Regions from separate parts of the Pelorhabdus sp. sgz311002 genome, predicted to be linked through region 4. Evidence: riboswitches for the same ligand, from Rfam matches in the RefSeq annotation. Region 4 holds a riboswitch; each other region holds the start of a gene.

Region 1 (7,658 bases), on a different contig from region 4:
CTGTACCTTTTCGGCTACGCCCAGTGGCATGGGACCGTTTTTCTCATTGGCATCAAGCTTAATCTTCCAGTCAGACTCTTCTACATGGTAAGCGGTGAGACTTTGTAGTGATTCACGAATATCTAGCTTCATTATTTCATTCCCCGCTTTCTGATCGCATTGGCATGGGCTGTCAGCCCTTCGGCTTCAGCCAGACAAATTACAGCATCGCTGACTTTCTCAAGACCCGCTTTCGTATAGGAAATAATACTCGTCTTTTTCATAAAAGTATCCACATTCAGCACGGAATAAAACCGCGCTGTCCCGCCTGTCGGCAAAACATGATTCGGACCGGCCATATAATCGCCTAATGGTTCTGGCGAGTAGGGCCCAAGGAAAATGGCGCCGGCATGCTCTAAATAAGGCAGTAAGGAAAAGGGATTTTCCGCTAAAACTTCTAAATGCTCTGGCGCGGCATAGTTGGCAATTTCAGCTGCCTGCAGCATGTCTTTTGCTACAAGAATCTTTCCGTTATTGGCAAGCGAAGCAGCGGCAATTTCCCGCCGCGGCAAAAGTTCAAGCTGCTTTTTTACCTCAACTTGAATCTTTTCGGCCAATACCGGCGAATTAGTAACAACCATACAGGCTGCTAAGGGATCATGCTCCGCCTGACTCAACATATCAGCTGCCGCATAAACCGGATTCGCCTGTTCATCTGCCAAAATCAATATTTCACTAGGCCCTGCCAGCATATCAATATCACAATGGCCATACACAGCCTTTTTAGCTAAGGTTACGAAAATATTACCGGGGCCCGTAATCTTATCGACTTTAGGCATCAATTCAGAACCAAAAGCGAGACCGGCAATCGCTTGTGCGCCGCCGATACGGAATATCCGATGAACCCCAGCTAGTTTTGCCGCTGCAAGTACGCACGGATTGACGGAACCGTCTTTCGCTGGCGGCACCACCATAATAATTTCTTTAACACCTGCTACGGAAGCCGGAACAGCATTCATAATCACCGAAGAAGGATACGAAGCAGTACCGCCAGGCACATAAATACCGACTCGCTCCAGCGGCCGTACATTCTGTCCTAGCATTGAGCCTTCTTCCCGATAAGTAATCCAAGATTTCGGCAGTTGTTCTTCATGGAAGGCCCTTACATTGCGTTCCGCCTGTTGCAATGCCGCTAATACCGCCGGGTCGATTTGGTCTAAAGCCGACTCGATCTCTGCCGCGGAAACTTCGAAATTTGCTTCTGTCAAAGTTACGCCATCAATAAGCTGACTGTAATGAAATAACGCTTTATCGCCCTGTTGTCGTATATCGTTTACGATTTGATCAACGACTTCAGCGGCCGACATCTCCCGACCAAAGGTCTGGGCAATTCGTTTTTTAGCGCCCTCGCCAAGTTCTACCTTATCAAAAGCAGGCTTTACCATGAATTGTTTAAGCTGCTCTGGCGCATAGGCAGAAACGTTCAAAATCTCTAGCATGATTTAGCCTCCTCTTCGGTTAAAACTTTTAATTTTTCTACCACATCATGGATGCGATCAAATTTCATCTTGAAACTCACGCGATTTGCAATAAACCGAGCTGTGGCTGGTGCAATTTTCGCCACTTCAATCAACTTATTCTCACGCAGCGTCGTCCCTGTTTCCACAATATCAACGATCAGCTCAGCAAGACCTACCATCGGCGCTAATTCAATCGAGCCATTCAGCTTAATAAACTCCATTTGAATTCCTTTATCATGAAAGAAACGCTCGGCCACGCGCGGATATTTCGTCGCAACCCGCATATGGGCATAATCACTTAACTTGGGCTGTAACAGCGCCTCTGGTACAGCAACCATAAGACGGCATAAACCATATTTTAAATCGAGAAGTTCATAAACGTCACGATTTTCTTCCAGTAAAACATCTTTTCCAATAATCCCGATATCGGCAGCGCCATATTCAACATAAGTAGGCAGATCAGCCGTTTTAGTAATAATAAACCGCAGCTTCTTGGCTTCGTTCGTAATAATTAATTTGCGCGAGTCTTCCTTTAAGCCTTCGGCGTCATAGCCGCAAGCGGCAAGTTTCTGTGCTGACAAATCAAATAACTTGCCCTTCGGCAAGGCAATTGTCAAATAATCCATATCGCTGGAAGTCATAAAATCCTCCTTAAAACGCCTTTTCTTTAGTTATTTAAAGCATTAACTTATTAATAAGTTATCACAAATTCTTTTTTTCGTCAAGTTTAGAAAGAAAGGTCTTTTCCATTCATAGGAATTTTTGCCTAGGTCGTAGAATGAGTAATTATGACCAAAAATCGTTTAAGCCTAAAATGAACTCAAATAAGAAGCTTCGCTAGGAGGGTATCCTTTATGAAAATTCTTGTTTTAAATCCACTGTCTGATGATCAAAAGGCTGAAATTGCAGCAATCGATTCGTCCATCGAAGTCGTCACAAGCACGCTGCCGGAAGCCCACTTAGAAATTGCCGACACGGATATACTTGTCGCCTGGGGCTTTATGCACATTGAAGAACTCTTTGCTAAGGCGCCGAATTTGAAGTGGATTCATGCGTTAAGCGCCGGTGTAGAAAATCTAAATCTGCCCGAATTAAAAGAAAAGCAGGTTTTTCTGACAAATTCGAAGGGAATTCATGGTATTCCCGTCTCAGAACACGTTTTCGCCATGATGCTGTCCTTCAGCCGCGGTCTCTACCTGTCGCGCCATAAACAGCAGGAGCATCGCTGGAAACGAGTTCCCACTGATGAACTCTATGAAAAAACGATTGGTATTGTCGGCCTGGGAAGTATTGGCCGAGAAATTGCTAAAAAAGCAAAATGCTTCGGCATGAATGTAGTAGCTACCAAACGAGAAATGACGACAGAAATTTTTGTTGATCGTCTCTATCATCCTGATGAAATTTTTGAGATGCTATCGCATTGTGATTACGTAGTAGCGGCACTACCGCTCATTGCCGAAACAGAAAATTTCTTTTCGCAAAAACACTTCGACGCCATGAAACAAACAGCCTATTTTATTAATATTGCCCGCGGCCCCGTCGTCGTTGAACAAGATTTGATTGCAGCCCTCCAAGAGGGTGTGATTCAAGGCGCCGGACTTGATGTCTTTCCTGTAGAACCGTTGCCGTCAGACAGTCCGCTTTGGGATATGGAAAATGTTATCATCACGCCCCATGTAGCAGCGCTATCGCCTTATTATCTGGATCGAGCCATTAAACTTTTTGCTGATAATCTGTCGCGGTTTATTGCTAAGGGCGAATTATGCAATCAGATTGATCCCATCAAGGGTTACTGAAAAACTATTAATGCAATTCATCAGCCTGCCGCAGCAAGCTAAGTTCTAACGAATCCGCTTCCCGCGGCGGCTGGTGGTGAATGCGGACAAGAGCTACAAGCAATTCGTCGCACCCTAGCCTTTGCAGTCGATCAGCGCCCACTTCGCCATGACAATAATGCAGATATAAAGCCCGTCGCCAATGATCTCGCGGTAGTGCTGTCTGACTGGCCCACTTTCTTCCCCGCTTTTCCCAAAAACAGTCAAATAAGACTGTCCATATTTTATCGAAAGTCGTCACATCGCCTTTCAATCGTCCCACATCATGCAGCAATGCCGCTCTAATCAGCAAATTCAGCTGAATAGAGCGGCTTTTTGTATGAGAAATCGCCAAACGCCGGACGCTATAGGCGACCTGTAGCGCATGATATTGATCGGGAAGATTCATTTGATAAAATAAGGCTCGTTCCTTTTCTTGTAGATATTCTTGTACAAACTGATGATCCTCCGCTGTTAACACAGCGGCAAGAGCCGCTGTAAGCTGGCGAATTCGCTGTTGCCAGCTAGTCACAATAAATCAACTCACTATAGCCTTTTTCTTGCATGGTTTTCTCAGCCTCGGCGCGCTCCTGCGCCCAAAGCGCCATGGCAACACGGCGACCTTCACTTCTAAGGGCGGAAGCTTTTGCGATCGCCTTAGCACTAGCGCCGTCTTGCCAAGCAATGTACACATTGTCTTTGGCAACAGCCACTTCTGCGGCCTGCCGCTCTAAAGCCAGTAAAACTCGCTCCATGCCTAGGGCGAAACCAGTAGCAGGCGCACCTGGTCCAAACGAGGCCAGCAATTGATCATAGCGGCCGCCGCCGCATACAGGAAAGCCAAGACCCGGCGTATAGCCTTCAAAAACAACTCCCGTATAATAGTCGAAATCGCGAATCATGCCAAGGTCAAATTCTACATACTTGGCTACGCCATAGCTTTTTAAAAGCTCGAAAATATGCGTTAAATCAGAAAGCGCCTGAGCACTTTCTTTCGTATTGGCCAATTTTTCCGCTTTCGCCAAAAGTTCTTCGCGGCCGTGGAGAAGCGGCAGTTCCAGTAGCGTCTTTTGGATATTCTCAGGCAGATTGGACTCAGTTACAGCAGCTTGCAGCGCCACGAGATCGCGAGACATTAAGAGTCTCTTCAGGTTTTGTTTCTGACTGCTTGACAAATGACTTGCCGCCATCATGCCGCTAATAAACTGCATGTGACCAAGGCTCAACTGAAATTCTTTTAAGCCGCAGGCGGCAAGCGATTCTACCGCCAAGGCAATAATTTCGGCATCAGCCTCTGGACCGGGCACACCCATAAGTTCTACGCCAGCCTGATGGAATTCGCATTGTCGGCCAGCCTGATACTCCTCCTGCCGAAAGACACTGGCAATATAGCTTAACCGTAGCGGCGCTTCATTTTCTTTGAGACGGGTCGCAGCGACTCTGGCCATGGGCGTCGTCATTTCCGGCCGAAGTACAAGCAAACGATTGGTTTGATCAAAAAATTTAAATACATTTTGCTCGTAGGAATTGCTTTCAGAAGCAATCGATAAAGTTTCCCAATACTCAAAGGTCGGCGTAATGACTTCATCATAGCCCCATTTGTCAAAAAGCTGAGCTAACCGATCTTCTAAAATCCGTTTGCGTTTCGCCTCCTGCGGCAAAAAGTCGCGCGTTCCGTAAGCAATTTGAGGTAAAAACTGCGCTGTTTTCATAGACTCTATTCCTTCTCCTCTGCTTCAATTCGCGGCAAAATTGTCCGATAGCCATCAGCCCCGTAATAGAGACAACGCTTGACACGGCTGATCGTGGCAGTACTTGCCCCGGTTTTTTCTACAATATCATCATAAATAGCCCCTTTTTCCAACATTCGGGCTACTTCCAATCGCTGCGCCATTGCTTTGAGTTCACTGATTGTACAAATATCCTCAAAAAACTGATAACACTCCTCTAGTGTCTCAATGGAAAGAATTGCTCTAAATAATTGATCCGTATGCGGATCCTGTATTTTTTGATTAATGGACATAGCTTGAACCCCCATCATTTTCTTATGTGTTTCCTTTATTCGGTATAAGAAATAACAGTTCCTGCTTTCCTTTAATTCTTTATCTCTTTTTCTTTTTATCACTTTTATTCTTTAATTTATAAAATTTCAACTAAACTGATACTAAACTCATTATAAATAGCTCGAATATTCAATATATACTTTTTTATTACTTCTCCCTTGACAGACATTCTATCCTTTGCTATTATCAATTCTAACAACTCCATACACTTGTAATTCATCAAGAGTTGGCTGAGGGACTGGCCCAATGAAGCTGCGGCAACCATCGTATTTTGCAAATATGTATAATACGAACGGTGCCAATTCCTACAGGATGATATCCTGGCAGATGAAGCGATTGCTATGACAAGCTAACTTCCTCTGCTCCCTGAGCAGAGGTTTTCTATTTTGTAAAGGAAGTGACATGTATGATTACTTTGAAAAACCTCTCCAAAGTATACCAGTCTGATGCTGGTTCTATACCCGCGTTAGAAAACATTAATCTTACCGTAGAAAAAGGAGAAATTTTCGGCATTATTGGTAAGAGCGGCGCTGGCAAAAGCACCTTAGTCCGTTGCATGAACATGCTGGAAAGACCGACAGAAGGCGAAGTTCTCGTCGCTGGCCAAGATCTCACGGTCTTAACCGAAAAACAGCTTCGCGATGCTCGCAAGCAGATTAGTATGATTTTCCAACATTTTAATTTACTTTCTTCCCGTAGCGTATTCGACAACGTAGCCTTTCCGCTAGAGCTAGCCGGAAAAAGTAAGAATGAAATTAAAAATGCGGTTTTGCCGCTCTTAGAGCTTGTCGGCTTAGCTGATAAAGCAAATCAGTATCCTTCCCAGCTTAGCGGCGGCCAAAAACAGCGTGTCGGCATCGCCCGCGCTCTAGCTAGTCAACCAAAGGTTCTGTTGTGCGATGAAGCCACCTCGGCGCTCGACCCGCAAACGACTCACTCGATTTTACAGCTGTTAAAAAGTATTAATAAAAAATTAGACCTTACTATTGTTCTTATCACTCACGAAATGCATGTCATCAAAGAAATCTGTCACCGCGTAGCTGTAATTGAAAACGGTCATATTGTCGAAGAAGGACCGGTCTTAGATATCTTCACTAATCCGCAATCAGCTACAACTTGTGATTTCATCAGTACTTTAGAGCAAAACAATCTGGACGAACTCTTAAGCGGTCGTGAAATCCGCCAAGAGAGCGTCACTGGTGATAATCTGCTCGTAAAACTTTCCTTTATCGGCGCTTCTGCTGAAGAGCCTATTATTGCTAGCTTGATTCGCCGTTTCAATGTAGACGCTAGCATTCTCTACGGCAATATTGACCATATTGACAGCACGCCTTACGGGACTCTTGTAATTGAACTGTCAGGCGTTAAAGAAAATATTGAAAGCGCCTTAAAGTATCTACAAACTAAAGATTTAGGAATCGAGGTGATCGGCTATGTCGCAAGAAATACTTCAATTGCTGGCTGAGTCTTTTGGACAAACCGTATATATGGTCATCATTTCAACAGCCATTGCTACGATTCTCGGCATACCCCTCGGCGTCATTCTTGTCGCCACGAATAAAGGACATATCTTAGAAAAACCAGCTTTAAACCGCATATTAGGTTCGATTGTCAATGCAACACGTTCCGTCCCTTTCATTATTTTAATGGTAGCGATCATTCCGCTTACCCGTATGATCGCCGGAACATCGATCGGCACCAATGCAGCCATTGTCCCCTTAAGCATTGCCGCCATTCCTTTTGTGGGCCGCATCATCGAATCGGCGTTAAAGGAAGTCGATCAAGGACTGATTGAAGCTGCTCAATCCATGGGGGCTTCGCCTTTTCAGATCATTACGAAAGTACTATTACCTGAAGCCATGTCTGGTATTATTTTAGGTCTTACGATTACGATCATCAACTTAATCGGCTATTCCGCTATGGCCGGAGCAATCGGCGGCGGCGGTCTCGGCGATTTGGCAATTCGTTACGGCTATCAACGGTTCCGCGGCGATATCATGTTGATTACTGTTATTATTTTGATTGTGATGGTCCAACTTGTTCAATCTTGCGGTGATCTTTTTGCCCGCCGCGTCAATAAACGCTAAATTTCAAAACTAAAAATCAGGAGGGAAATTCATGAAAAAGCCATTGAAATTGCTTTGCCTTGGTCTTAGTCTCATTACAACACTTGCCTTTACCGCTGGTTGCGGCGACAGTAAAAATGCCGCCGATTCCTCTAAGGACAAGGTCATTAAAGTCGGTGTAACTGCCGGCCCCCATGCTGAGTTAATGGATGAAGT
Region 2 (7,658 bases), on a different contig from region 4:
ATAGCCTGCTCAATCTCAATTTGCTGTTCCGCTTGTATTTTATAATAAAGTCCGCCCCAAACTAAGGAAAGTAAGAGAAACGCAAATAATAGAATGACTAATGTACTTCTCTGCCATAGCCATCGCTGCCAAGAAACAGTACTTGCGTTCATCTTACAAACCTCCCTTATCTATAAGCAAAACACTATACTTCTTTTTCCGTTTTAATTCGACATATTTTTCCACTCTCCTGTCTATCAAATCAAATAACTGAATTTTCCCAAGAAAAATGCAGCTGCCTTATTGTGCAGCTGCATAAGTCCTATTATATTTGATAATCATAAACAGGATAATGAGAACGTACTGCTTTACCGGCGCAACGACTTAGAATTTTGCCGTCAGCAAAAACAATCTGTCCATCGAGCAAAACATAATCAATCCCTTCCGGCCAGGCATCGGGTCTTCCAAAATCAGCTTTATCGCAAATCGTGCGAATATCAAAAATCGTAATATCAGCATCCATGCCCTCCTGCAGCCTACCTTTATAAGTAAGTCCCAACGTCTCAGCAGGTAAATACGTGGCTTTGCGCAACGCTTCAAGTAAGCTCAACTCGTAATTTTCACGCACAAGCTTACGCAAATAACGCGGGAAGCTACCGGCAATCTGGGGATGGCCCTCGCCTTTAGCATAAGGGCCAGTATCGGTGGATGGCATAGCAAAAGGATGACGCAAAGCCTCATAAATTTCTTCTTCAATACCTGTAAGAACAACTACAGAAGCCCCTGGATCTACGTTACGCAATTCTTCATAAATAGCGGGCGTCAATCGTTGACCGTTATATTTTCCGGTAACTACAAGAATATCTTCCAATCCCCAGCCATTTAACGCCATGGACTCTTCATTAAATAATACAGCTCCAATGTGCGTCGCCCACTGTGTATACATACCGCTGTCAAAACGAATGTCAATCCCGCTAGCGCGCGCTTGGTTAATAAGCGCCAATGCCTCTGCTACCATACCGGTACCATATTGATATACTAAATGAGACACCTGAATTCTCGCTCCAGTTTGCCGTGCAATTTGGATCGCTTCCACTAAAGAAAACATATCAATGGCAGTAATCATTCTTGTGTCAATTGATATAACCCGCCCATAGCGAGCGGCAATTTGGCTCAAACGTATAACTTCTGCCTCAGATGTCCCCGGCGCATAGGCTAGCCCGAGTGACAAGCCGCAAGCCCCTTCAATAAAAGCTCGTTCTACAAAGAGTTCCATTTGCTGTAGCTGCTCTTCCGTAGCTGGCTGCAAAGGATCCAATGCTCCGACAGCTTTTCGCAAACTAATCGAATGACCAATCATTTCCGCTTGATGAAGAATAAACCCCTGCTTTTCTTGCGCGGAAAAAAACGCTTCTATATCAAGCGGGCCAAGTCCACAATTACCGCCAATCGTTGTTGTAATTCCTTGCCGCAAAGATAATTCACCGCAATAATCGTCAAGATCTACATGCCCATGAATATCAATAAATCCTGGCGAAACAATCCGCCCTGCCACAGGGAGAACCTCGCGTCCTTGTAATTCTTCTGATGTAATTGCCGCAATTTTCCCGTTGAAAATTCCTATATTGCCGCGTCGTCGCATCCCTCTTTCAGGATCAATAAGCAAACCATCGCTAATTACGATGTCATAGATCATGGTGGCCGCCTTTCTTTCTACGATAATGAATCAAGTTTGTTTCATTATACCGTGGTTTTAATCTAAATACCATCGCCATCAAGTCCTGCCAAAGCAGTAAAACGTTGTTTTTCAGTCCGATCAATCTGGACGACTTTCCCTGTTTTCACTACGATAGTAACCTGGCCATACTCAATTCCTTCACAGGCTTCTTCCAGCCCCTTGCGCACCGCTTTAAACTCCTTACTACGTTCACTATTTTTACGAAATGAGCCTAACGATTCATCAGGACGAATTTTTTCATTGCGTTCAATCTGAATCAAACGGAAATTCTGCCAAGTGAGCGTAAGATGTCCATGATACACTTGTTGCAAAATAGCTAAAATCTGGTCCAGTTGCTTTACCGAAATTTGATTTTGTTTTTCTAGCATACTGTTTTCTCTCCCTTAGACTAAAAAATAAAACGTAAGAGCCCATTTGAAAGAAGCTCTTACGTTTCTGCGCTTCTCTCATCGTTCAGGAAATTTCCTGCTGGAATTGGCACCTTGCTAAAAAGCCGGTTGCCGGGCGTCATCGGGCCAGTCCCTCGACCACTCTAGATAAGAGTTTATTCGGTAATTTATATCATTTTCTCAATTCTGTTGCAGCAAAGCATTCATACTACCTGTTTGATAGCCGTTAAGATCGATTGTTATAAAAGTAAAGCCAAGACGCCTAAACTCGACTACAATTTGCTCTCGTACTTTATCCTGACATAAACTGGGGATCCATTCCGCTTCGACTTCAATGCGAGCTACCTGCCCATGGTGACGCACTCGTATCGAACCAGAACAAAACTTTCTGATATACTCTTCAGCTTGCTCTATTTGTCCAAGCTTTTCCGCAGTTATCGCTTCGCCATAAGCCACCCTAGACGACAAACAGGCTGCGCTTGGTTTATTCCAGGTTGCCAGCCCCCACTTTTTCGAAAGTTGACGAATTTCTTTTTTGGTGAAACCAGCTTCTAGCAGAGGCGATGCGACTTGATCCAATTCTGAAACAGCTTGTATGCCTGGTCGATAGTCGCCGAGGTCATCTTGATTTGATCCTTCGAGTATCCATTGAAATTCATGTTGTCTAGCCCAGGATACCAACGCAGAAAACCGCAGTGTTTTACAATGATAGCAGCGATCTGCGTCATTTTCTCTAAAGTCAGGGCTAGCGAGTTCATCGATTGGCAGCAACTCGTGACGAATGCCAATTTCTTTGGCTACCGCTATAGCAGCAGTTTTTTCGCTTTGCGGCAAGGTTGCTGAGTAAGCAGTAACTGCAAGAGCTTTTTCACCTAATATTTTATAAGCAGCGGCGGCTAAAAAAGTACTGTCGACCCCACCAGAAAAACCGATGACTACACTTTCATAACTACGAAGCATTGTTTCAAGCTTCGCCAGCTTATCAGATAGAGTATTCATCACAATCCCCCCGTTCATTTAAATAAAACAACAAAAAAAGGCCACTGCACCTTATTTTTCAAAAGATACAATGAGCCTTCAGTATTTCTGATCAGCTACTTAGCGTATTTGTTTTAATATAAAATAGCATGGAACTACAACTCTGTCAATGAAAATTTCCCGATATGGGAAATTTTTACTTGCCATTTTGTTGGGAATTTCGCAAAATAATAGAGTACAGAATCACCATACTTTTAGGAGGCTTTACCGTGACACAGGAAATTAAAGCAAAAGAAACGCGCGAATTTCAAACTGAAACGAAACAACTTCTCGATTTAATGATCCATTCCATCTATACAAACAAAGAGATTTTTTTGCGTGAATTGGTCTCCAATGCCTCGGATGCCATTGATAAAGTTCGGTTTGCATCGTTAACCAATCAGAATTTACTAGAAGGAAATGATACCTTTGAAATTCTGCTATCCCCTGATGAAAGTACAAAAACATTAACGATTTCTGACAATGGCATGGGCATGACCTATGACGAAGTCATCGCCACTATCGGTACAATTGCTCAATCAGGTACAAAGGCCTTTTTAGCTAAAATGAAAGAATCAGGCACAAATTCTGATACAGAGCTGATTGGCCAATTTGGTGTCGGCTTTTATTCCGCCTTTATGGTTGCCCAAAAAGTCACGCTTCTGACACGAGCTCCCGGACAAGAAAAGGGTGTAAAATGGGAATCAGCAGGCGACGGAACTTATACGATCGAGGAATTTGACAAAGACACTCGCGGCACTACCATTATTTTAACGCTTCATGACGCCTTCTGCGGCAAAGAAGCTGGCGAGGAAAATTTCCTAGAACGCTATACACTGCAAAATCTCATCAAGAAATATTCCGATTATATTCGCTATCCTATAAAGATGAATTTCATCCACAAAGAAAAACCGCTTGATAACGAAGGAAAAGTTATTGAGGATGCCCCAGAAACAGAATCAGTAGAAGTGCGGACTTTAAATTCTATGACACCGCTTTGGTCGCGTAATAAAAGTGAAGTTACCCAAGAAGAATATCAAAAATTCTATCAAAGTCAGTTCCATGATTGGGAAGAACCGCTAGAAGTCATTCACTCTCGTGTCGAAGGAGCTGTCGAATATACCACTTTGCTCTTTATCCCGGCTCATGCACCTTTCGATTTTTATGAACGTGACGCAGCTTCAAAAATCTCCTTGTATTCTAAACATGTTTTTGTTATGGAAAACTGCAAAGACTTGCTGCCGCCTTACCTTCGCTTTGTTTGCGGTCTCGTTGATTCACCGGACTTTTCCTTAAATATTTCCCGGGAATTATTACAGCATAGCAAGCAGCTTAAATTGATTGGCAAAAATTTGGAGAAAAGCGTACTCAAATCATTAGAACGCCTCCTACATAATGATCGCCCTAAATACGAGAAATTTTGGAAAGAATTCGGCACTGCTTTAAAAGCCGGTATTTATTCCGATTTTTCCAGCCGGGAAAAATTGCAAGATCTTTTGCTATTCCCTTCTTCCAAGAATAAAGATGAGCTCACCACTTTAGCTGATTATATTAGCCGTATGCCAGAAAAACAAAAAGCTATTTATTACGCTACAGGAAAAGATTATGATACAATTGACAAATTACCTCAGCTAGAACTGCTGAAAGAAAAGGGATTGGAAATCTTATATCTCTTTGATCGCGTCGATGAATTTGCCATTGAAGCGTTACGTGAATATAAAGAAAAACACTTTCATTCCGCAAGTCGCGGTGACTTAGATTTAGCAGATATTGATTCACCGGAAACTCAACAAGATACGAAAGAGCTCGCGAAGGAAAATGAAGCGTTTATTAAAGCGATTAAGGACCAGCTCGGTGACAAAGTCACCGAAGTAAAAATCAGCACTCGCTTAAAATCAAGTGCTGTATGCCTTGTCAGCAGTGATCAAGGAATCAGCTTATCGATGGAACATATCTTGTCTGAAATGAACCGGACTATGATGAAAGCAAGCCGCATTTTAGAATTAAATCCGCAGCATGCTTTATTTAACGTTTTAAAAGATCTCTACGAAACAGATGCTTCTTCGGAGCAGTTTGCTGATTATTGCCGACTTCTCTATGATCAGGCTCTCTTGATTGAAGGTCTATCCCCAGAAGATCCGATTGGATTTGCCAATAAACTAGCTGAACTTATGGCAAAAACCGTAAAATAAGTATAGGATTGTCTAACAAAGACTTGATTGTGTAAAAACAGTCAAGTCTTTTTCTTTTTAACAGCAGGAATTTCTTTAACTAATTAGAATAATCTAAATTAAATACAAATTTAGAGAGGGATGGTTACGATGTCCATTAGCAAGTGTTACGTATTTGTAAGCTACAAAGACAATCCGAAGCAAAGTCCCTGTATCTATCTAGAAAATATGAAAAGTGCCGTGCAACTCTATCAGAATCTAATTGATAGCGGCGAACACCAAAATCACAAACTTGATTATTTAACCTGCGGTTATGAGTTTTGTACCGACCAAGGTCGAACCGGCGTACGAGACATTACCTCTTACGCCTTCTCCTAACCCGTTGAAACTATAAAAAGCTAAACTCCTGCCGCTTAGAATAGCCGCAGGAGTTTATTTTAGCCCTCCTTGCTCATAGACATAATTCGCCTAGTACAGTATAATTATTTTTAAAGTTTTACTTTTCTCTTTGCAAATAAAGATGCCGTAGAGGCAGTAAAGGACTCGCTGCACAATGGCCCTATATAAATATTTTTTTCTTTTCTGGCTTTTCCTTTTTCCCAGCACTCTTATGCTTTATGAAACTGGCTTTCTTTCGGAAAGCCTTTTTGCCATTCAACATGCCCATATCGCTGGCGTGCTTCTTGTTGATCTTTTCGCTGGCTTTATTGCCTATACAGCCTACCAGAATGCCCTAAGGCGTCAAAATCGTTTTCTCGCTTGCACAACCCTTGCCTATGGCGGCTTTACGCTGCTTTATACCGTTTATAGCGGCGCCCTATTGCTCCTTGAACCATTTCCCTTTTCCTTTCTGATCTTTGCGCCAGTTGCGCGAATTATTCTATCTTGTTATTTACTCTTAGGGCTTTTTTATTTAAAAGACCGCAATAATCTAACGCTCTTTCACTGGAAAAAACACTGCATTGTTCTAATCATACTTACAGCTATTCTCCTTACCTTCGCTGCATCTTGCACATTCTCTGTTACATTATTGCGTCAAGGTCTGGAACTATTAGCTCTGGTAATTTCATTTACAGCTACCATAAGACTATATCTTATGCCGAAAAAAGCCACTGTGCTTACGTATCACCTGTGGGCTCAATTTATTTTTACCCAATCTTCCTTTGCTTTTCTCATCGGATATCCCTGGAATCTTTCTTGGTGGATAGGACAATTACTTGTTTTGACAGGTTTTATTATGATGGGGTTTGCTATTCTGCAAAACTATGCCGCTGTTGGCAGCCTAAAACGCGTCTATGATCCTAATCTATTAGAACATTTAATGGATCAGATTATCGACAGTTCGCCTGTCGGCATTCTCCTTGTAGATTCTGAGCTGGAAATTATCCGCCGCAACGCCGCTAGTGAAGAAATGCTCGCCTGGGCCCAGCCTGACTGCAATATAGCAGAACTTTTGCAAACCTTGCAGATCAACCTAACCGAATTAAATATTTCGTCACAACAAGATACTTGTCTTTTTGCCTCATTAACCAAGCAAGTTGGCAAGAATGAACAGTCGCTTGATGCAAAAGTCTGCCGTCTTGACGATCCTACCATTGATGGGTATCTTATTACTTTAATTGATATGACAACCTATTATAAAGCGCAACAAAAAATAAACTACTTAGCAAAACATGATACCTTAACAGACTTGCCGAATCGCACGGAATTTCTCGAAAAACTGGCAGAGGAGCTTACAGAAGTACAAAAAAACAATCAGCTTCTTGCTGTAATGTTTATCGATCTTGACGGCTTTAAACAAATTAATGATACGTTAGGTCATTCTATTGGTGATTTTGTTTTAAAAATTATTGCGACAAGATTAAGGCAATCCTTTAAGGCCAGAGATACGATCGCGCGTTTAGGCGGCGATGAGTTTACCGCCATCGTACCTGGGATCTCCACTTGGCTTGATGCTGGCACCATTGCTGAACGCATTCTGATTGCCTTAGAAAAACCGGTTGTATTAGAAGGTCAATCCTTTTTCTTATCAGCAAGTATTGGCATCAGTCTCTATCCACTCCACGGCGCCACCGTAGAAGACTTAATTACCAAAGCCGATCAGGCTATGTACCAAATAAAGAAGCACGGCAAAAACGGCTATATTTTTGCCGATGTGGAAATAAAATCAGATTAAAATTTTCTAAAGAAAAATCCGCTAACAGGGTCCTGAACACTCAGACCTTATTGGCGGATTTCTCTCTTTTTCATGATCCTATTGGGAACTTTTTCCCCTTGTTAAAAAAGCCTGGGCCTCCCCTACTGGCAAGGGCTTACTAAATAAGTATCCTTGCGCAGCATCACACTCATACTGCGCTAAAACAG
Region 3 (7,658 bases), on a different contig from region 4:
AAGAATTTTGCAGGAGGAATCAGAATATGGAAATCAAATTAATTAATATTGGTTTTGGTAATATTGTATCAGCTAACCGGATTATTTCCATCGTGAGTCCTGAATCGGCGCCGATTAAACGCATTATTCAAGAAGCGCGTGACCGTGGTATGCTGATTGATGCGACTTATGGACGGCGAACTCGTGCTGTGATTATTGTTGATAGCGATCATGTGATCCTTTCAGCAGTTCAGCCAGAAACTGTCGCGCATCGGTTGTCAAGCAAAGATAGTGCTGAAGATGTACAGGAATAAGGGGGATATACAGGTATGACGCGGCGTCAGGGAGCGCTACTTGTTCTTTCCGGCCCCTCTGGAGCCGGCAAAGGAACAATTTGTAAAGAGTTACTTCGAAAAGCTTCAGCTACACTTCACTATTCTGTATCGGTTACTACAAGACCGATGCGGGTTGGGGAGGAAAATGGAGTCAATTATTGGTTTGTTTCGCAGGAAGAGTTTTTGACGATGCGTGAGCAACAAAACTTGTTGGAATGGGCGGAGGTTTATGGTAATTATTACGGAACGCCGCGACAATTTGTTGAAGAAAAACTACAGGCTGGCCAAGATGTCATCTTAGAGATTGATATTCAAGGCGCAATGAAAGTCAAAGAATCTTTTCCGCAAGGCGTTTTCATTTACATATTGCCGCCGTCGCTTACGGAATTAGAACACCGTATTGTTGGGCGGGGAACTGATAGTGAAGCGGTTATTGAGCGGCGTATGAAATGCGTCAAAGAAGAACTTACCTTTGCCCATGAATATGATTATGTCATTGTCAATGATGTAGTGGCGAAGGCGGTAAGTCAGGTTGAGGCTATTATGCAGGCGGAGCACTGTCGCATTATTCGTAATGAGGCGTTACTTGAACATATTTGCCTGTTTGGCAGTATTGACGAAGATGAAGAATTACCAGGCTGATTTTAGGAAGGAGATTTTCAAACATGATATATCCATCGCTTGATTTACTCGTAAACAAGGTAGATAGTAAATACACTTTAGTCGTACTGGCGGCGAAACGGGCCAGACAGATTATGGACGGGGAACCAACCTTGATCGACTGTCGTTCCAATAAACCGGTAACAATGGCGCTCGAAGAAGTCGCTTTAGGTAAAGTTTCCTACGAGCGGACAAAGGCAGGTATTAAATAGTGTCAATTCAAGGCAAGAATATTGTGCTAGGCGTTACAGGCGGCATTGCTGTTTATAAAGCGGTTGATGTAGTAAGTAAATTAAAAAAAGCCGGTGCCAATGTTCATGTGATTATGACGGAATCGGCAGCGAAATTCGTCAGTGCGCTTACGTTTCAGGAAATGAGCGGCAACCCTGTTGTTGTCAGCATGTGGAGCGAAGCGAAGCATTGGAATGTCGAACACATTGCACTGGCGACGTTAGCCGATGCGTTTTTGATTGTTCCGGCTACCGCTAATATTTTGGGCAAGATTGCGAATGGGATTGCTGATGATATGCTGTCTACGACAGTGATGGCGACAAAAGCTCCCGTTATTGTTGCTCCGGCGATGAATACGAATATGTATTGCAATCCTGTTGTGCAAAAAAATATGACCACTTTAAAAGAGCTTGGTTACCACTTTATTTCGCCTGGCAGCGGTCTATTGGCCTGTGGCACCGAAGGAGTGGGACGGTTAGCGGAACCTTTGGAAATTGTCGCTTTTGTACAAAACTTTTTTGCGCAGAAGAAGCCGCTTCTTGGTAAGACCATTTTAGTTACAGCAGCTGGCACGCGTGAAGCCATTGATCCTGTTCGCTATATTGGTAATCGATCCAGCGGGAAAATGGGCTATGCCATTGCAGCGCAAGCGGCGAAACAAGGAGCTCAGGTTGTTTTAGTATCTGGTCCTTCCAGTTTGCCGCAGCCTGATGGTGTTACTTTTTGTTCTGTTGAGAGCGCCAAAGAAATGCAGCAAGAAGTGCTAAAGTATTTTACGACTTGTGATGTCGTCATTAAGGCCGCCGCTGTATCTGATTATCGTCCGGTAACGGTAGCTACCCATAAAATCAAGAAAAATGACGGGAATTTAATCATTGAATTAGAGCGCAATCCGGATATTTTACGCGAATTGGGTACTATAAAAGAAAAACAGATTCTCGTAGGCTTTGCGGCGGAAACGCAGAATGTGGAAGCCTATGCAGCGAAAAAACTGGTAGAGAAGAATCTTGATCTTATTGTGGCGAATGACGTATCACAGCCAGGCGCCGGATTTAATGTTGACACGAATATAGCCAAGCTTTTATTCCGTGATGGCGCCATAGTCGAATTACCGCAGATGACGAAAGAGGCTTTGGCTGATCAAATATTAAATCATGTTTTCACAATTCTGCAAAAAAGCTCTTGATTTTTTTGCCATTCTACTATACAATTGCACTTGTGAAAATTTTATATTTTACTCATCAAGAGTTGGTGGAGGGACAGGCCCAATGATACCGCGGCAACCATTTAGTACAAGCTAAAACGGTGCCAATTCCGGCGAGAAATTCTTGCGAGATGGGAGAGCGAATGATTAAACTCCCATTTAGGGAGTTTTTCTTTTTTAAACAGCACAATAGAGGAGGGCTTTTTTTGAAAGAAAAACGTGTTTTATTTACATCAGAATCAGTTACAGAAGGACATCCTGATAAAATAGCTGATCAGATTTCTGACGGCATTTTAGATGCTATTTTAGAACAAGATCCTTTTGCTCGCGTTGCCTGTGAAACGCTGGTAACGACCGGTCAAGTCCATGTAGCCGGTGAAATTACGACGCAGTGCTATGCCGATATTCCTAAAGTTGTCCGCAACACCGTAAAAGAGATTGGTTATACTCGGGCAAAATTTGGTTTTGACGGTGATACTTGCGGCGTCCTTGTGTCGATCGACGAACAGTCGCCTGATATTGCTATGGGTGTTGATAAAGCGTTGGAAGCGAAACAGGGAGAAATGGATGAAATTGAAGCAATTGGCGCTGGCGACCAAGGCATGATGTTTGGTTATGCTACGAATGAAACTGATGATTATATGCCTTTGCCAATTTCCTTAGCGCACAAATTATCACGTCATTTATCGGAAGTTCGTAAAAATGGAACACTGCCTTACTTGCGTCCTGATGGAAAAACGCAAGTTACGGTAGAATATGTAAATGGCAAGCCTGTACGCATTGATACGATTGTAATTTCGACCCAACATGGCCCAGAAGTGGAACTAAAAACAATTGAACAGGATTTAATCGCACATGTGATTAAACCAATCGTACCAACGGAACTGCTTGATGATAAAACTAAATATTATATTAATCCGACGGGCCGTTTTGTTATTGGCGGTCCACAGGGTGACGCTGGCTTAACAGGCCGTAAAATTATTGTTGATACTTATGGCGGCATGGCTCGTCATGGCGGCGGTGCTTTTTCCGGTAAGGATCCTACAAAAGTAGACCGCTCTGGCGCCTATGCAGCTCGTTATGTGGCAAAAAATATTGTTGCCGCCGGCCTTGCTGATAAATGCGAAATTCAGCTTGCTTATGCGATTGGCGTAGCTCGTCCTGTTTCAGTTATGGTAGAAACCTTTGAAACAGGCAAAGTGGATGACGCTGTTATCGCTGCTTTAGTACAGAAACATTTTGATTTGCGTCCTGCTGGCATCATAAAAATGCTGGATTTACGTCGTCCGATTTATAAACAGACGGCTGCTTATGGGCATTTTGGCCGTAACGATCTGAACCTTCCTTGGGAGAAAACCGACAAGGCTGCTATTTTACGCCAGGAAGCTGGTCTATAAAGCCATAATTTCATCATACTTGGCTATACTATAAAGGCTGCTTTATTTTATAGTCAGGAGATGATATTATGAAACGATTTTCCTCGTGCGCTAAGAACCGTCTTCATCGTTACGCACCACAGATGCCTTACTGTTATGAGGAAGATTGGTTTACCCAGGAAGATCCTCTCTCCTGCAATTTACCAAGCTGGTGGAATTGGGAGCAGGATTTTGCCGAGTTTGAGCGAATTGAATTTTAGAAATCGGATTTTATAAGGAGACTATTTCTTAGTCTCCTTACTTTTATGCGTGGTGGAAAATATGACCTATGCTCAGGTTGTTGTAAATATAACGGTAAGAAGGCTTGATCGTCCCTTTACTTATCTGGTTCCAGAAGGTTGGGAGGTAGCAAGGGGCTGTCGTGTTCTCGTTCCCTTTGGCCCTCGTATGGTAGAAGGCTTTGTAGTAGCTGTTCTATCAGCTAATGATTTGATAGCAGCAGCAGGCGAAGAACTTGACGAAGAGGCGTTAAAGCCCATTCGGGAAGTACTTGATGAAACACCGTGGTTTGATGAAAGTATGCTAGAAACAGCTCGGCAGCTTGCTGATTATTATTTATGTTCGCTCAGCGATACACTCAGACTATTCGTGCCAGGGAAAAATACGATAAAAACAAAGCGGGGCTATCAGGAAAACTTGGCTGATTTGCCAGAGTTAAAGCAGGTTTTGCAGGAGCTTTCTTTGACCCAAAGATCGCTTTATGAAGCAATACGTTCATCAAACTTAAAAACAGAAGCAGAGCTCATGAAACTGCCGTTTTATTCGAAAAAAGATTTGCAGTTTCTCTTGCGTGCTAAAGTCATTACAACAAAAATTATTACAAGTCGGACGGCAAACGAAAAAACCGATAAGGTATTGGCAATTTGTGCTGCTTTGTCTGATCAAGGGAAGACTGTAAATTGGTCGCGTCGTCCTGCCCAGAAGAAGGTTATTGACTTTGTACAGCAGGGCTGTGTTATGTGGTCTGATTTGAAGAATCAGGGCGCTCAGTGGGACGCTGTCAGACGGTTGCAAGAAGAGGGCTGGATTACTTTCAAGGAAGTACGGACTTTTCGCCGTAGTTACGGTGAAACTGCCATCATGGGCACTCCGCCTGTTTATACGAAGGAACAGCAGGACGCGCTTGCGAAAATAATTCCTTCGTTGGCCGTAAAAGTGCAGCAAACTTTTTTGCTTCATGGCGTAACCGGCAGTGGCAAAACAGAAGTTTATCTGGCGGCTGCAGCGGAAGCGAGGCGACTGGGACAGCAGGTTATTATGCTTGTGCCGGAAATCGCATTGACAGGGCAAATTGTCCGACGTTTTAAGGAACGATTTGGCGAGGATGTCGTTGTCATTCATAGTAAACTCAGTTTTGGGGAACGCTTTGATTCTTTTTGTCAGATGAAGGAAAGAGAAGCGGGGATTGTCATCGGGGCTCGCTCTGCTTTATTTGTTCCAGCTCCGTCCCTTGGTCTGATCATGCTTGATGAAGAACATGAATTTACCTATAAGCAAGAGGAACTTCCTCGTTACCATGCGCGTACGGCGGCGATTATACGGGCAAAAACTACTGGCGCTACCGTTCTTTTGGGCAGTGCTACGCCAGCTTTGGAAACATATTATGAAGTGCAAGAAGGACGCTATGAGCTGCTTTCTCTGGACTATCGTGTTGATAAGCAGCCGATGCCGCAGGTGGAACTTGTTGATTTGGCCCAAGAATTGAAAGCGGGACGGCGAACCGTAATTTCTCCGCCGCTGGCTAATTTGCTTACCGAAACGATGCAGCGAGGCGAACAAGCAATTATTTTGATTAATCGCCGTGGTTATTCAACCTTTATTCTTTGCCGCGAATGCGGTCATGTCATATCCTGTCCTCATTGCGCCATTGCTATGGTTTATCATTCAGTAGGGCAGGATCTTCGCTGTCATTATTGTCGTCAGACGGCGTCCGTTCCTGATATCTGCCCGGCCTGCGGCAGTCGTTATATTAAGTTTTTCGGCACAGGAACCCAAAAAGTAGAGGAAGAACTTCATAAATTGCTGCCAGATAAGACGGTAGTGAGAATGGATCAAGATACAACAAGCAAAAAATTTTCCCATGACCGGATTTTAAAGGAATTTCTGCAAGGAAAACAAGATATTTTGCTGGGTACTCAGATGGTGGCGAAAGGTCACGATATTCATAATGTAACGGCTGTTGGCGTGATTTCTGCTGATACGGCGCTCAATTTACCAGATTTTCGGGCGGCTGAGAGAACTTTTGCCTTGATTACTCAGGCTGCTGGCCGGGCTGGGCGCGGCGATAAACCAGGAACTGTCGTTGTACAGACTTATAATCCTGACCATTATGCGCTTCTTGCAGCAGCTGACCATAATTATCGGGCTTTTTATGATCAAGAAATTGAATTTCGTCGTCAGCTTTCTTATCCACCCTTTTGTCAGATTATCAAAATCATTTGGCAAGGCAAGGCAGAAAGTCCTTTACGCTTGCAGGCGGAAGCAGCTTGCCGCGTTTTACAAAATAGGTTAACTTCGCCCCAGACGGAGATCATTGGACCAGTAGCGGCAGCGATTGCTAAGATTCAAGATACGTATCGCTTGATTGGACTGATTAAAACAAGCGAACCTGATAAGGTTCGGGACGTCATTCGCGACGTAAAACTATTAGAAGAGCGAAATGTGACTGTCGATGTAGATCCTCTTAGCTTGATGTATTAGATTTTTTACTTGTTATGTGCTAAAATTGTTTCAGGATTTTCATAAAAGGAGGAATCATTATGGCGATTCTTGATATAAAACGAGCTGGCGATAAAGTACTTAAGGAAATTGCGTTGCCAGTAGAGAAAATTGATAAAAAACTTAAGCAGCTTCTTGATAATATGGCTGATACTATGTATGCGGCTGATGGCGTAGGTTTAGCTGCACCACAAGTCGGCGTATCACTGCGTGTTGTGGTGATTGATGTAGGCGATGGGCTGATTGAACTGATTAATCCGGTTATTATTGCCAAAGAAGGCGAAGAGGTAGGTCCGGAAGGTTGTTTAAGTGTGCCCGGTGTTTGCGGCGAAGTGAAACGTTTTGCCTCTGTAACAGTAGAAGCTTTGAATCGGCAAGGAAAAAAGGTTCGATACCAAGGAACAGGACTTTTAAGCCGCGCTTTTCAGCATGAAATTGACCATTTAGATGGGATCTTATTTATTGACATTGCGGAAGCGATTATGACTAGTTCAAAGGATGATTCTAATGACAAATAAGCCATTGCGTGTAGTTTTTATGGGCACGCCTGACTTTGCTGTTCCCTCATTAAACGTGCTTATTGAAAATCCCTTGACTGAGGTTGTCGCCGTAGTAACCCAGCCAGATAGGCCGAAAGGCCGCGGGCGAAAGCTTATGTTTCCGCCCGTTAAGGAAGCGGCTGTAGCGGCAGGAATTACCGTGCTTCAACCTGAGTCGATAAAAACAGAAGAAATGTTTCACACCTTACAAGAGCTAGCGCCAGACCTGATGGTTGTAGTTGCCTTTGGCCAATTTTTGCCTGAATCGCTCTTAAAACTGCCGCCTTGTGGTTGTGTGAATGTCCATGCTTCCTTATTACCCAAATACCGTGGCGCAGCACCGATTCACTGGGCGATTATGAATGGCGAGACCGTGACAGGTGTTACAACCATGTATATGGATAAAGGCATGGATACAGGTGATATGATTTTAAAAGCGGAAACAGCCATTCCTGCCGATATGACAACAGGGACGCTGCATGATGTGCTTATGCTGCAAGGCGCTAATCTGTTAAGTGAGACTGTTGCGTTAATTGCTGCTGGCAAAGCCCCGCGG
Region 4 (7,658 bases):
AAACAACCTATTCTATTCTAGAATTATTGAAAGCTATTAATCAAAAATTGGGGTTAACAATTGTACTGATTACTCACGAGTTAGATGTTTTAAAGCATATTTGCAATCATATGGCTGTCATTGAACAAGGGAAGATCGTAGAAACAGGAACTGTGGATAAATTTTTTATGAATCCAGAAAGTGACACGGCTAAAAAATTTGTGCAGATTCTGCAAGGGTTTCAATCAAAGCGGATTTTTCGGGAGGGAGAAGGCATTTGAATGATGACTTATTAGACTTATTATTTATCGGTCTTGGCGATACGGTTTATATGGTGTTACTGTCGACCTTAGCCGCCTTGGTTTTGGGGTTGCCGCTAGGTGTTATTTTAGTGATTACCGAGAAAGGAAATTTATTGGCATCGCCTAGGATTAACAAAATATTAGGAACGATTATTAATATTTTTCGATCCTTTCCTTCCATTATTCTGATTGTAATTTTATTGCCCTTATCTCGTTTATTAATTGGCACGACACTTGGGGCTACGGCAGCGATTGTACCGCTTTCGATTGGCGCAGCGCCTTTTTTAGCACGTATTATTGAGAATTGCTTAAAAGAGGTGGGGATTGGAAAAATTGAAGCGGCTGTAGCGATGGGAGCCACGCCTTTTACTATTATCACGCAAGTTCTGATTCCAGAAGCACTGCCCTCTTTAGTCCGGGGTGTCACGCTGGCAATTATCGCGATTACTGGTTTTACTGCTGTGGCTGGCGCCATTGGCGCTGGCGGTCTAGGAAGTCTCGCGATTCGCTTTGGTTATATGCGTTATCGTGATGATGTGATGATTGCCACTGTTATTATTTTAGTCATTTTAGTACAAGGCATTCAATGGGGAGGTGATTGGCTCGCTAGGCGGATTAATCGTAAACGTTATAAGTTTGAATAAAGGATAAGAGAGAAGGATGATGGGGATGTTCACAAAGAAAGTTTGGAAAAAACTGATTATCATACTTGGTGTTGTTGCATTAGCCACGAGTATGGGAGGCTGCGGCAGCGACAAAAAAGAAAGCACTCAGACTACAGGAAAATCAGAAGTAACTGTCAAAATTGGCGCAGCCGTTGTGCCTCATGCTGAAATCTTAAATTTTATTAAACCAAAATTAAAAGCAGAAGGAATTAATTTAGAGGTCGTTGTTTTAGATGATGAAGGGCAATTAAATCCTGCTCTGCAGAATAAACAGATTGATGGTAATTATTTTCAACATTTGCCTTATCTTGAGTCTGTTGCGAAGGAAAAAGGTTATGACTTTACAGTGGCAGCTAAGGTTCACGTAGAACCAATTGGCTTTTATTCACAGAAGGTTAAATCAAAGGATGAGTTGAAAAATGGCGCCACTATTGCAATATCGAATAACCCTTCCAACGAATATCGGGGGCTTATTTTGCTCCAGGCCAATGGATTAATCAAATTAAAAGAAGGGTTAGCTACTTTTGCCGCGACACCGCGTGACATTGTCGAAAATCCGAAAAACTTAAAATTTGTTGAGGTCGATCCGGCACAACTGACTAGAGCTTTGCCTGATGTCGACGGAGCTGTTATCAATACCAATTATGTGCTAGAAGCAAAAATAGATCCTAAAACAGCTTTATTTCGTGAAGATGCTAATTCCCCTTATGCCAATGATCTTGTCGTAAGAAAAGGGGATGAAAATCGCCCGGAAATCAAAAAAATTGCTGAATATTTAACTTCGCCAGAGGTGAAGAAATTTATTCAAGATAAATATGGCGTAGCCGTAGTTGCCGCTTTTTAGAAAAAATTATACTCCATTCCATTGACAGAAAGATAAAGCAATGTTACACTATTAACAATTTCATAGCGAAACTCTTATCAAGAGTGGTCGAGGGACTGGCCCGATGACACCCGGCAACCGGCGTTTTTACGCGTAAGGTGCTAAATCCAGCAGGAGAAATCCTGAAAGATGAGAGAAAGGAAGTTATGTCCCTTTCCTCATGGAAAGGGACTTTTTGTATGCATTGCAGTAAAAGTAAATGTTTCTAAAGTGAGTTTTACAACAGGATGGAGGAAAATCATGAAATTGAATTCGAAAATTGTGCACATTGGTGTACGCAGCGATGAGAAAACAGGAGCAATTAGTACGCCGATTTATCAAACAGCATCTTTTGCCCATCCCGCAGTGGGGCAAAGTACTGGTTATGATTATACGCGCACAAAAAATCCAACGAGAGAAGTTTTAGAAAAGGGAATTGCAATTTTAGAAAATGGTGCAGGCGGTTATGCCTTTGCGACTGGGATGGCGGCTATTACGGCAGTGTTGATGCTGTACAAGGCGGGCGATCATATTGTGGTGATTCAGGATTGTTATGGCGGAACTTATCGCGTCATTGATAAGGTGTTTGCTCCCTTTGGCTTGACCGCAACTTATGTTGATGCTACTGACGTAGAAAATATTGCGGCAGCCATCCAAGCTAATACCAAGGCAGTTTTGATTGAAACGCCTACCAATCCGTTAATGAATATTGTCGATATTGCGGCAACAGCAAGGCTTACGAAAGCGAAAGGTATTCATTTGATTGTTGATAATACCTTTTTAACGCCCTGTCTACAGCGCCCCTTAGAACTGGGCGCCGATATTGTGCTTCACAGCGGTACGAAATATTTAGCAGGTCATAATGATTTATTATGCGGCCTTGTTGTAGCTAATGATCCCGAACTCGCTGAAAAAATTCAATATATCCAAAACGCTACAGGCAATATTTTAAGTCCTGGCGATAGTTGGCTGCTGATTCGCGGCATGAAAACCTTAGCGCTTCGGATGCAGCGTCACAATGAGAATGCTCAGGCTGTAGCTGAATGGCTTAACCAGCATCGTCATGTAACGAAAGTCTATTATCCTGGTCTAGCGGAGCATCCCGGCAAGGCGGTTCAAGATAAGCAAGCTTCTGGTTATGGTGGTATGGTTTCTTTTACGGTGGAGCGACCGGAACTTGTGCTGCAAGTACTCGAAAAAGTGAAGTTCATTCAATTTGCCGAAAGTCTCGGCGGTGTTGAGACATTGATTACTTTTCCGGCGAAACAGACCCATGCCGATATTCCGGTGGAAACAAGAGCTAAATTAGGTATTGATGATTGCTTGCTCCGCCTTTCTGTTGGCGTGGAAGATGTGACGGATATTATTGCCGATTTGGATCAGGCTCTGGAATAAAAATTGTTTTATGACTATTAATAGGTGTTAGGAAAAAGGAGACGAAGAAATTATGCAGAGAATTCAAAAGTACGCTTCCGAAAAAGCAAGTCATTTTACAGAGTCTGTAATCCGTGATATGACACGGGTAGCTGTAAAACATGGCGCAATTAACCTCGCGCAAGGCTTTCCCGACTTTCCAGCGCCTGACGCGATTAAACAAGCTGCAGCTGACGCAATTTTTAATGATCATAATCAATATGCGATCACTTGGGGAACAAAGGATTTACGCGATGGCATTACGGCAAAAGTAAAAAAAGAATATGGTATCGAAATTGATCCGGAAAAACAAATTACCGTTTGCTGCGGCTCCACGGAAGGGATGATCGCCACCTTACTTGCCACGATTAATCCTGGCGATGAAGTCATTGTTTTTGAACCTTTCTATGAGAATTATGGCGCTGATGCTGTTCTATGCGGCGCGACTCCAAAATATGTGACGCTCCATACCCCGGATTTTCACCTCGACTTAGATGAATTAAAAGCAGCTTTTTCTGATAAGACGAGAGCGATTATTATTAATACGCCTCATAATCCTACCGGTAAAGTGTTTTCAGCGGAAGAATTGCAAGTGATTGCTGAGTTATGTCAAAAGTATGATGTTTTGGCAATTACTGACGAAATTTACGAATATATCCTTTATGATGGCGCTAAACATATTCCGCTTTATAATCTGCCGGGGATGGCTGAACGGACGATTATTATTAACAGCACCTCAAAAACTTATAGTGTGACTGGCTGGCGTATTGGCTATGTGATTGCTTCGCCGGAAATTACCGATTCGATTCGTAAAGTTCATGACTTTTTGACAGTTGGCGCCGCTGCTCCCTTACAGGTTGCTTCTGCCGCAGCTTTGCGGTTCCCTGACTCCTATTATCAGGAGCTAGGAGATTTTTACGCCGAACGCCGTGATTTGCTTCTAGGAGCGTTAGAATCAGTGGGTCTTCGTTGTGTAAAACCGCAGGGAGCTTACTATATTATGGCGGATATTCGTTCTTTAGGGTGGTACGATGATGTAGAATTTTCCTTCTATCTGACCCGAGAAATTGGTGTTGCGCCTGTACCTGGTTCCAGTTTTTATCGTCCCGACAGCGCTGATGCCCATACTTTTATTCGGTTTTGCTACTGCAAAAAAATCGAAACATTAGAAGCGGCTGTAGCAAGATTGAAGAAAGTAAGTTTACAGCATAAGTAGAAAACGTACTGTTGATAAAAAGTGCATTTGTGCCTACGCTAAGGCATAAATGCACTTTTGTTATGTCCAGGTTGATTCATAACTTTTACTGTTGTTTTTTATTTGACCGTAACAGTTCATCTTATGTGTTTAAAAAAATAGTGCATTGGTTTAAACAATATTTGATTTTTGACAGGAAGTCTTACAAGGGGTATATTATTTATAATTACAATTGTAATCTTTAGGAGTGGAAAGCTTTGAAAACGTTACCGCAAATCTCGGACATGGAATGGCAAGTTATGAAGATTTTATGGGCAAAGGCACCGCTTACAGCCAACCAAGTCATTAAGCAAATCGAAGGGATTATGCCATGGAAGCCCAAGACCGTTAAAACAATGTTGGGAAGACTGGTAAAGAAAAAAGCCGTCGCTTTTCATGTCGAAGGCCGGGAATATGTGTATTATCCCCTTGTGGCCGAAGTCGATTGTATAAAAGCGGAAAGCCAGTCCTTTTTAGACAAAGTATTTTCTGGCGCTTTGAATGTGATGTTTGCCAATTTTTTAGAGGAACAGCAATTGTCAAAAGAAGAAATAGCTGAACTGAAACGCATCCTAGATCAAAAGAAAAAATAAAGCAAGGGAGGTCTCTTTATGGGACTCGATTCTTTTGTTCATTGGTTGCTATATTCTTCGCTGCTAGGGAGTGGTTTAGTCGGTTTAATACTGGTGGTTCGTTTGGTCTCTAAACATCGCTTAGGGGCAAATTGGCAGTACCTGATATGGTTTCTATTGATTGCAAAATTGTTAATCCCCTTTGCGCCAGAAAGCCCTTTAAGTGTATTTAATGTTTTCAACTATGTAGTTACCCAAAGTGCAGATTATTTTAAACCTAGCGAATCTGTAGCTGTTGAGTCGACTGTGAATAGAAAGTTTTCCATAAACAAATTCGCGAACGATAGTGATGATTATTATGTATCAGTGAACAGGGCTTTCTTTGATAATGAAAATGAAATGATATTTCTAATTTGGCTCATTGGTGTAGTTATTTTTACTTGCTATATGATCCGATCCACTATGAAACTGCAAGCTATCATAAAGAATAGTCCACAAGTTCGAGATAAAGACGTGCTAAAGCTATTGATTGAATGCAAGAAGGTGGTAAAGGTAAGGCACAATCCAATTTTGGTCGAGTCAGAAGCATTTCAAAGTCCAAGAATTGTTGGCGTAGTGCAGCCGCATTTGGTTTTGCCAATGGGCATGGTTCAGTTTTTGAGTAAGATGGATCTACGCTATATTTTTCTCCATGAACTAGCCCATCTTCAACGCAAAGATCTTTATGTCAATTGGATTATCGCGTTTTTCCAGATCATTCATTGGTTTAACCCGCTTATTTGGTATGCGTTTTATCAAATGCGCCAGGATCGAGAATTAGCTTGCGATGCGTCGGTACTCAGTTTATTGAAACCAGAAGAATGCCACCATTATGGTGTCGCCATTATTGCTTTTTTGGAAAGATACTCTTACCAAGGGTACTCTTTTACAACAGCTGGACTGATTAGTGGCAAGAAACATATTAAGAATCGATTATTAAGGATTGCATCCTATCAAAAAAGGACTACAGCCAAATTGATTTTGGAAGTATTTTTCTTTTTGCTGTTTAGTGGTTTTGTTCTAACAAGCGCCAATAATGTATCTGGGGCAGCTTCATTCGTCGAACCGCCACAAGAAAAGCAAAGTATCGTTTATAAGGATTTAAGCAGTTATTTTCAAGGTTATAATGGGGCTTTTGTTTTACTTGATCTAGAAAAAGACCATTATCTGGTATATCATGACAACAATAATAATGAAAAGGTATCGCCAGATTCAACCTATAAAATTATTAGCTCTTTAATTGGTCTTGAGACGGGAGTTTTAACAAAGGACAATACGCTGTTAGCCTGGGATGGAACTTTATTCCCGATTGAACCATGGAATAGAGATCAGACGTTAAATTCGGCTATGAGGTACTCTGTGAATTGGTATTTTCAGCGGGTTGATTCGTCAGTCGGCAAAGCGAGACTTGAGAACTATTTAAAGCAAACTGGTTACGGTAATCACGATCTTTCTGGAGGCATTAAGGATTTTTGGATAGAATCTTCTCTGAAAATTTCTCCTCAAGAACAAGTTGAAATCCTTAAAAAATTATGTACTTACGACATGCCTTTTTCGCCGGAAAATATTGATATCGTCAAAAATGCCATCAAGCTATTTGAGCAGGACCATTTCGCTTTATATGGTAAAACCGGTACTGGTAATGTGAATGGCAAAAACATTAACGGCTGGTTTGTTGGTTTTGTGAAAAATAATGGCAGAACCTATATTTTTGCAACAAATATTCAAGGAAAAGAAGCAGCCGATGGCGCTAATGCTAAAAATATAACTTTAGCTATCCTAAAAGCTGAAAATATTTTATAGAATTTTAAAACGCAGGGTCAGTATACCTTGCGTTTTTTCTTTGTCTGTACTTAGTAGACGGAACTTTTAATTTCTCAGAATTTGCATTGACACAGATAGATTACAAGTGTAATATTTTGCTTATAGACTACAAATGTAGTCTTATTGCGATAAGGAAGATGTTAAAAATAGAACCACCGACAAAGAAAGGATGTTGGATATGAAAAAATGGCCTTTAGTATGCTTGGTCGTTACTTTTTTGTGTTTTAACTCTATGACTAAACTGAGTGCGGCAGATTTAGTTGAACGGGAAGACTGGGGGAAGTACTTTAATGGCTTTACTACAGGCACCTTTGTTCTGTATGATGAGGCGAAGAATCAGTATACCGTTTTCAATAAAATGCAAAGTGTACAGCGCTTATCGCCGTGTTCTACTTTTAAAATTTATAATTCGCTTGCGGGGCTAGAAACAGGCGTTGTTGATCAGGAGGATGTATATACTTTATTTAAATGGGATGGAACGAGGTATGATTTTCCTGCCTGGAATCATGATCAAACATTATCATCGGCTACGAGAGATTCCGTTGTCTGGTACTTTAAGGAACTTGCCAGACGGATCGGAAAGGAGAGAATGCAAGAGTTTCTTGACAAGATACAGTATGGGAATCAGGATATATCTGGCGGTTTAACCACGTTTTGGCTACGATCTTCCTTACAGATATCAGCTCGTGAACAAGTCGACTTATTGCACAAATTATATGCTGGCAAGTTACCTGTTGCTTCAGAAAATGTGGCCATAGTAAAAAGAAA

Evidence for each region. A riboswitch is a leader RNA that binds a small molecule or an ion and turns the genes downstream of it on or off. The one in region 4 is predicted to bind S-adenosylmethionine.
Region 1: it holds a riboswitch for S-adenosylmethionine, as region 4 does, so the genes downstream of both, AC0NJP_RS00230 (methionine ABC transporter ATP-binding protein) here and AC0NJP_RS13640 (trans-sulfuration enzyme family protein) in region 4, are expected to answer to the same signal.
Region 2: it holds a riboswitch for S-adenosylmethionine, as region 4 does, so the genes downstream of both, AC0NJP_RS06340 (DUF2292 domain-containing protein) here and AC0NJP_RS13640 (trans-sulfuration enzyme family protein) in region 4, are expected to answer to the same signal.
Region 3: it holds a riboswitch for S-adenosylmethionine, as region 4 does, so the genes downstream of both, metK (methionine adenosyltransferase) here and AC0NJP_RS13640 (trans-sulfuration enzyme family protein) in region 4, are expected to answer to the same signal.

Annotation. Positions count from the first base shown of each region.
Region 1 covers NZ_JBWBCL010000001.1:46,361-54,018, reverse strand. Annotated here, with positions in the region: gene hisC (histidinol-phosphate transaminase) at 1-132, opposite strand, end outside; gene hisD (histidinol dehydrogenase) at 132-1,478, opposite strand; gene hisG (ATP phosphoribosyltransferase) at 1,472-2,140, opposite strand; gene AC0NJP_RS00250 (D-2-hydroxyacid dehydrogenase) at 2,354-3,295, shown strand; gene AC0NJP_RS00245 (HD domain-containing protein) at 3,303-3,845, opposite strand; gene hisZ (ATP phosphoribosyltransferase regulatory subunit) at 3,838-5,025, opposite strand; gene AC0NJP_RS00235 (YerC/YecD family TrpR-related protein) at 5,031-5,336, opposite strand; SAM riboswitch class I at 5,590-5,710, shown strand; gene AC0NJP_RS00230 (methionine ABC transporter ATP-binding protein) at 5,783-6,841, shown strand; gene AC0NJP_RS00225 (methionine ABC transporter permease) at 6,810-7,463, shown strand; gene AC0NJP_RS00220 (MetQ/NlpA family ABC transporter substrate-binding protein) at 7,495-7,658, shown strand, end outside.
Region 2 covers NZ_JBWBCL010000003.1:102,990-110,647, forward strand. Annotated here, with positions in the region: gene AC0NJP_RS06330 (ATP-binding protein) at 1-152, opposite strand, end outside; gene AC0NJP_RS06335 (N-acyl-D-amino-acid deacylase family protein) at 305-1,675, opposite strand; gene AC0NJP_RS06340 (DUF2292 domain-containing protein) at 1,738-2,085, opposite strand; SAM riboswitch class I at 2,161-2,260, opposite strand; gene larE (ATP-dependent sacrificial sulfur transferase LarE) at 2,287-3,105, opposite strand; gene htpG (molecular chaperone HtpG) at 3,354-5,315, shown strand; gene AC0NJP_RS06355 (hypothetical protein) at 5,445-5,672, shown strand; gene AC0NJP_RS06360 (diguanylate cyclase domain-containing protein) at 5,905-7,470, shown strand; gene AC0NJP_RS06365 (ABC transporter substrate binding protein) at 7,549-7,658, opposite strand, start outside.
Region 3 covers NZ_JBWBCL010000001.1:514,114-521,771, forward strand. Annotated here, with positions in the region: gene remA (extracellular matrix/biofilm regulator RemA) at 27-293, shown strand; gene gmk (guanylate kinase) at 309-956, shown strand; gene rpoZ (DNA-directed RNA polymerase subunit omega) at 980-1,186, shown strand; gene coaBC (bifunctional phosphopantothenoylcysteine decarboxylase/phosphopantothenate--cysteine ligase CoaBC) at 1,183-2,391, shown strand; SAM riboswitch class I at 2,441-2,547, shown strand; gene metK (methionine adenosyltransferase) at 2,616-3,806, shown strand; gene AC0NJP_RS02680 (hypothetical protein) at 3,875-4,045, shown strand; gene priA (primosomal protein N') at 4,107-6,545, shown strand; gene def (peptide deformylase) at 6,605-7,081, shown strand; gene fmt (methionyl-tRNA formyltransferase) at 7,071-7,658, shown strand, end outside.
Region 4 covers NZ_JBWBCL010000009.1:95,589-103,246, forward strand. Annotated here, with positions in the region: gene AC0NJP_RS13625 (methionine ABC transporter ATP-binding protein) at 1-260, shown strand, start outside; gene AC0NJP_RS13630 (methionine ABC transporter permease) at 257-925, shown strand; gene AC0NJP_RS13635 (MetQ/NlpA family ABC transporter substrate-binding protein) at 951-1,790, shown strand; SAM riboswitch class I at 1,862-1,965, shown strand; gene AC0NJP_RS13640 (trans-sulfuration enzyme family protein) at 2,070-3,203, shown strand; gene AC0NJP_RS13645 (pyridoxal phosphate-dependent aminotransferase) at 3,256-4,437, shown strand; gene AC0NJP_RS13650 (BlaI/MecI/CopY family transcriptional regulator) at 4,701-5,048, shown strand; gene AC0NJP_RS13655 (BlaR1 family beta-lactam sensor/signal transducer) at 5,067-6,869, shown strand; gene AC0NJP_RS13660 (penicillin-binding transpeptidase domain-containing protein) at 7,069-7,658, shown strand, end outside.